Linked DNA regions of Duganella zoogloeoides. The protein of the gene in region 2 interacts with the protein of the main gene of each other region in a pairwise test. Links are inferred from orthologs where the notes say so. Each region holds a gene or a part of one and is shown on either strand. Other genes may lie near its edges. The genes, in order: eno and rpe.

Evidence for each region.
Region 1: the proteins of rpe (region 2) and eno interact in binary tests that used the Escherichia coli proteins (3 or more experiments, as listed by UniProt). The link is inferred for Duganella zoogloeoides from one-to-one orthologs.

The regions. Positions count from the first base shown.
Region 1 is NZ_CP140152.1:1,235,599-1,238,873, reverse strand. The notes cover bases 271-3,223. They hold eno (phosphopyruvate hydratase), read right to left. Parts: upstream 2,413-3,223; coding sequence 1,129-2,412; downstream 271-1,128. Other genes in these bases: SR858_RS05440 (CTP synthase), read right to left, coding at 2,565-3,223; ftsB (cell division protein FtsB), read right to left, coding at 722-1,075; SR858_RS05455 (transporter substrate-binding domain-containing protein), read right to left, coding at 271-701. Outside these bases: more of SR858_RS05455, read right to left, coding at 1-270; more of SR858_RS05440, read right to left, coding at 3,224-3,275. UniProt on the Escherichia coli protein: Catalyzes the reversible conversion of 2-phosphoglycerate (2-PG) into phosphoenolpyruvate (PEP). It is essential for the degradation of carbohydrates via glycolysis.
Region 2 is NZ_CP140152.1:365,155-368,257, reverse strand. Bases 166-2,946 are described here. They hold rpe (ribulose-phosphate 3-epimerase), read left to right. Parts: upstream 166-1,110; coding sequence 1,111-1,782; downstream 1,783-2,946. Other genes in these bases: trpE (anthranilate synthase component I), read left to right, coding at 2,718-2,946; SR858_RS01670 (phosphoglycolate phosphatase), read left to right, coding at 1,782-2,501; apaG (Co2+/Mg2+ efflux protein ApaG), read right to left, coding at 554-928; SR858_RS01685 (hypothetical protein), read left to right, coding at 431-553; mltA (murein transglycosylase A), read right to left, coding at 166-374. In the rest of the region: more of mltA, read right to left, coding at 1-165; more of trpE, read left to right, coding at 2,947-3,103. UniProt on the Escherichia coli protein: Catalyzes the reversible epimerization of D-ribulose 5-phosphate to D-xylulose 5-phosphate.

The DNA.
Region 1 (3,275 bases), 870 kb from region 2 along the record:
TGCACGATGGCGCCCTTGTAGCGGTCCAGCATGAGCTTGAGGTGCTTGGGCACCACGGCCGCCGCCACCACGCCATCGACGCGGCCAAGCCGCAGTTTTTCGATATTGCGCTCGAGATCGCGGCCGCCGTCATCGATGCTCAGGCCGGCCTCGCGCAGACGTGCAGTATAGCTTTGCCCGAGCGCCACGCCCAGCACCTTGCCTTTGAAGTACTGCATTGGATCGGTGGTCGCGGGCAGCTTGTCCCTGGCGCGTACCAGCACCACCAGGGTGTTGTGCATGGCACGCTCGAGGTCGATGTTGCCCTTCTTGTCGCGCGGCAGCGCGATGCCCGCCGGATAAGTGGGCATTTCACCGAGCGGCGACATGTCGATGTCGCCATTGGCCAGCGCCACGCGCAGGCGCGCCGGCGGCAACCGTACCAGCGTGGGCGCACAGCCGAAGCCGGCGGCCTGGGCAGCGTCGCGCATCAAATCCACGGCAGCGCCGGGCGGTTCAGGCACCTGCTCGCCCTCGCCCATCCAGTACGGCGGGCGGTGCTGGTCGATGTAGCCGATGCGCAGGGGAATGCAGGCGTCAACAGCGCCAGCGGAGGTAACGGCCGCAGCGGCAATTGCGGCAGCGGTAGCAACGCCAGGTGGGACAGCAGCGGCAAGCACCGGGCCGGACATCGCGCCCAGTGCGAGCATCGTCCACAGCATGATGGCGCGCCAGACCATGTTCAATGGGCGGAAGTGGACGTCGGGCGGGCAGGAGCATCGGCCGACGGCGGCGCTGCCAGCGGCACGTTCGGCACGGAATGGCCCTTGCCGACGATTTGCACGAAAATCTCGTTTTCCTTGATCATGCTGAGCTCGTAACGGGCGCGTTCTTCGACGGCGCCGGTGCCGTCCTTGAGGTCGCGCACTTCGGAATCGAGCTTGGCATTGCGGGCCAGCAGCTCCGCATTTTTCTTGTGGGCCGCATCGACCTGGGCCTCGAAATCGGCCACGCGCAGCCAGCCGCCCTTGCCCAGCCAGAGCGGGTACTGTATCAACAGCAGCAGGACTGCCAGGCCTAGTGTAATCAGACGCATGGAATAGGGAGTATAAAAAAGCGGCCGGGAAGTTCCGGCCGCTCGGTACAGAATTACTTCAGGTTGTAGAAGGCGTCGCGGCCTGGGTAGGAAGCGATGTCGCCCAGATCTTCTTCAATGCGCAACAGCTGGTTGTACTTGGCCATGCGGTCCGAACGCGACATCGAGCCGGTCTTGATCTGCAGGGCGTTCAGGCCAACAGCGATATCGGCAATGGTCGAATCTTCGGTCTCGCCCGAACGGTGCGAGATCACGGCGGTGTAGCCGGCGCGCTTGGCCATTTCGATGGCAGCAAAAGTTTCGGTCAGGGTGCCGATCTGGTTGATCTTGATCAGGATCGAGTTGGCGATGCCTTTCTGGATGCCTTCTTTCAGGATCTTGGTGTTGGTGACGTACAGGTCGTCGCCCACCAGTTGCACCTTCTGGCCCAGTTCCTTGGTCAGAATCGCCCAGCCGTCCCAGTCGCCTTCGTGCATCGCGTCTTCGATCGAGATGATCGGGTACTTGTCGCACCAGGTGGCCAGCAGGTTGGTGAACTCGGTGGCGGTGAGCGACAGGCCCTCGCCTTCCAGTTCGTACTTGCCGTTCTTGTAGAATTCCGACGCGGCGCAGTCCAGGCCCAGTGCGATCTGGGTGCCTGGCTCGTAGCCGGCTTCTTCGATGGCCTGGATGATCAGCTTGATGGCTTCCTCATGGTTGGCCAGCGATGGCGCGAAACCGCCTTCGTCGCCCACGGCGGTGCTCAGACCCTTCTTGTGCAGGATCTTTTTCAGGGTGTGGAACACTTCCGCGCCGTAACGCACGGCTTCCTTGAACGATGGTGCGCCCACTGGAATGATCATGAATTCCTGGATGTCCAGGTTGTTGTCGGCGTGCGCGCCGCCGTTGATCACGTTCATCATCGGCACGGGCAGCTGCATCGCGCCCGAACCGCCGAAGTAGCGGTACAGCGGCAGGCCCGCTTCTTCGGCAGCGGCCTTGGCCACGGCCATCGACACGGCCAGCATGGCGTTGGCGCCCAGGCGGCTCTTGTTTTCGGTACCGTCGAGGTCGATCAGAGTGCGGTCCAGGAACGCTTGCTCATTGGCGTCGAGGCCCATGATCGCTTCCGAGATTTCGGTGTTGATGTTTTCGCAGGCTTGCAGCACGCCCTTGCCGAAGTAACGCTTCGGATCGCCGTCGCGCAGCTCGATCGCTTCGCGCGAACCGGTCGATGCGCCCGACGGCACAGCCGCGCGGCCCATCACGCCCGATTCCAGCAACACGTCGCATTCGACGGTTGGATTGCCGCGCGAGTCGATGATTTCACGGCCGATAATATCAACAATAGCACTCATTTAATTCTCCAAAGTTAGACGAAACAGAGTCCGCTCGCTGCATCTTGCGCGCATGTGCGAGTGAAATAATAACGGGAATATAACCCAGTGCGGGCGCTTATGGCTACACGCACGCACCGGGCAGACTGCCTTGGTTGAAGCTGACAGCGCAGTTACGCCGCCTCTCCTTGCAGTTGACCATCAGTGGAGCGATTGCCGCCAGCAGCCTTGTGGGCCAGTGCCGCCTTGATGTACGAAGTAAACAGCGGATGGCCGTCACGTGGCGTCGATTTGAATTCAGGGTGGTACTGCACGCCCATGTACCACGGGTGGGCGTTGTCGCCGGTGCGTGGCAGTTCCATGATTTCGCACAGGTCCTCGGTCGGCGTACGGGCCGCCACCACCAGGCCGGCAGCTTCCACGCGCGGCAGGTAATGGTTGTTGGCTTCGTAGCGGTGACGGTGACGCTCGGTCACGACCGCGCCGTAGATCTCGGCAGCCAGCGTACCCGGCTTGATCTCGCAGGTTTGCGCGCCCAGGCGCATGGTGCCGCCCAGGTCGGAATTCTCGTCGCGTTTTTCAACCTTGCCGTCCTGGCCTTGCCACTCGTCGATCAGGGCCACCACGGGTTGCGCGGTATCGAGGTCGAACTCGGTGGAGTTGGCGGTGGTCAAACCTGCCTTGTGGCGCGCATATTCGATCAGCGCCACCTGCATGCCCAGGCAGATGCCCAGGTAAGGGATCTTGTTTTCACGGGCGAACTGGGCGGCCATGATCTTGCCTTCCACGCCGCGCTTGCCGAAGCCGCCCGGCACCAGGATGGCGTCGTACTTGGCCAGCTCGGCGCAGCCGGTGGTTTCGATCTCTTCCGAGTCGATGTACTC
Region 2 (3,103 bases):
GTGGCGCCATCGGGCGCAACCACCTGGTTCGGCACCATGAATGCCTCGAAGAAGGTGCGGATGGCCTTGTCGTCGTTGCCGTTGACGGTGCGGGCGATGCTGCACGATTCTTTCCAGGTTGCCTGCTTGGCCAGCGACGTGCACGAGGCCATGAAGGCGGGCCAGGCGGCGCGCACGTCGTCGCGGTCCCAGCCGGGCAGCGCCGAGAAGGTGGTGGGCACCAGTTGCAGCTTTGCCGGCGCGGTGGTCGGTGTTGCTGGCGGCGTGGCGGGCGTCGCTGGCTTGGCCGGCTGCGCGGGTTTTGCGGCCGGTGCCGGCGTTGCGGACTGGTCGGGTGGAATCGGGGTGGTGGTACAAGCGGCCAGCGCGAGCATGGCAACACTCGCCGGAACGAGTAGACTACGGCGGGAAAAGTTCATGGGGAATCGCTATGTGGATATTGTTGTTGGAAGTGTGCGTGGCGCTGGGCCTGCTGGTGTTCCTGGTGTGGTGGACGATGTTCCACGGCCGGACCCGGCGCAAGAACAGGCACCGGAACCGGGGCAAACACTGATCAGTGCAAGGTGCGCGGCAGCGACAGCACGAATTCGGGAATCTTCGCCTCGAACTGGTGGCCGTCTTCCGCCACGCAGAAGTACTCGCCCACCATCGAGCCCTGCGGCGTTTGCAGCGCCGAACCGCTGGTGTACTCGAACTGCTCGCCCGGTTGCAGCAGCGGCTGGTGGCCCACCACGCCCAGGCCGCGCACTTCCTCGACATGGTTGTTGGCATCGGTAATCACCCAGTGGCGCGAAATGAGCTGCGCCGCCACCGTGCCGGTGTTCTTAATGGTGATGGAATAGGTGAACACAAAACTCGTGCGCTCCGGGTCCGACTGCTCAGGCAGGTACTGGGTTCTGACTGATACAGTGAATTCGTAAGTGGCCATCAACTTTCCTTAATAGATACAATGTCTTTGAATGCAAGTCCTTCATTGCACCGCAAATCGGCAACCTGCGCAAGGACGACTTGGGAGAAATCGGGGCGATCTGCTCTCTAATTAGGCAGAGCGGCCGCGACCAGCGTAAAATGACGCATCTTTTTTACGCCAGGCCCATTGCGGCCCCTGCCATGACCCAATACCGCATCGCACCCAGCATCCTGTCCGCCGATTTCGCCCGCCTGGGCGAGGAAGTGCGCAATGTCGTCGCCGCCGGCGCCGACATCATCCACTTTGACGTGATGGACAACCATTATGTTCCCAATCTGACCATCGGCCCGCTGGTCTGCGAAGCAATCCGCCCGCACGTGCAGGTACCGATCGACGTCCACCTGATGGTCAAGCCGGTGGATCGCATCATCCCGGACTTCGCCAAGGCCGGCGCCAACATCATCACCTTCCATCCGGAAGCGTCCGATCACGTCGACCGCTCGCTGCAGCTGATCCGCGACCACGGCTGCAAGGCCGGCCTGGTGTTCAACCCGGCCACGCCGCTCAGCTACCTCGAGCACGTGATGGACAAGATCGACATCATCCTGATCATGTCGGTCAACCCGGGCTTCGGCGGCCAGTCGTTCATTCCGCATGCGCTGAAAAAGATCGCCGACGCCCGTCGCCTGATCGATGAATCGGGCCGCGACATCATGCTCGAAGTCGATGGCGGCATCAAGATCGAGAACATCGCCGCTGCCGCTGCTGCTGGCGCCGACACCTTTGTCGCCGGCTCCGCCATCTTCGGCAAGCCCGACTACAAGGCCGTGATCGACGCCATGCGCGCCAACCTGGCCAAGGTCGGCGCGTAATGGCCAACATGCAGGCTACCGTGCTGGCAGGCGTGCGCGCAGCCATCATCGACCTCGATGGCACCATGCTCGACACCATTCCCGACTTCCACGTGGCGATTACCGGCATGCTGGCGGAACTGGACCTGCCGCCGGTGGCGCAAGAGCAGATCGCGGTCATGGTGGGCAAGGGATCGGAAAACCTGATCCGCGCCGTGCTGGCACTGCAACTGAACGAAGCGCCGCATTCGCCGCCGGTGGAAGCGCGCTTCAACTTTGCGATGGAGGCGTACCAGCGCCACTACCTGGCCATCAACGGCCAGCACAGCGCGCTGTACCCGGACGTGATCGAAGGTTTGACCGCCATGAAGGCCGGCGGCCTGCGCCTGGCCTGCGTGACCAACAAGCCGATCGCCTTCACCACCCCGCTGTTGAAGCTCAAGGGCCTCGATGGATTTTTCGAGGTGGTGTACGGCGGCGACTCGCTGGCGCGCAAAAAGCCGGACCCGCTGCCTTTGCTGACCGTGTGCGCCGACTTTGGCCTGCAACCGGCGCAAGTGGTGGCGATCGGTGACTCGTCCAACGACGCACAAGCGGCCCGGGCTGCGGGTTGCCCGGTGTTGACGGTACCGTATGGTTACAACCACGGTGAATCTGTACAGGACATTGATTCGGATGGTATAGTTACCTCGCTGCTAGAAGCGGCTAGCCTGATTCGTTCGCAAAATACACCCACTTAGTGAACAACTGACCGAAATGTCTCTCACCAAAAAACACACCGTCAACCAACCAGGCTCGATTGAGGCCTGGCTTTGGCGACGCTGGCAATCCTGGCAGGGCTAATCGCCCGAGCCGTATTGCTGCCGCCCGCACCGCGCGTGCACGGCAGGTTTTTTGAACAGCGCCGCCCTCTCCCCTCACCCTAGCGTGATCGCGCGGCGCCATGGAGAGCACACATGACCGAACTCGAATTCAAATCGTTGGCCAACGAAGGCTACAACCGCATCCCGCTGATCGCCGAAGCTTTTGCCGATCTGGAAACCCCGCTCACGCTGTACCTGAAACTGGCCCAATCCCAGAACACGGGGAAGAACACGTTCCTGCTCGAATCGGTCGTCGGTGGCGAGCGTTTCGGCCGCTTCTCGTTCATCGGCCTGCCGGCCAACACCATCTTGCGCACGTTCGGCACCCGTACCGAGATCGTCAAAAACGGCGCCGTCATCGAAACCCATGACGGCAATCCGCTCGACTTCATCGAGACGTATCAACAGCGCTTTAAAGTAGCGGTACGCCCCGGCATGCCGCGCTTCTGCGGTGGCCTGGCCGGCTACTTCGGCTACGA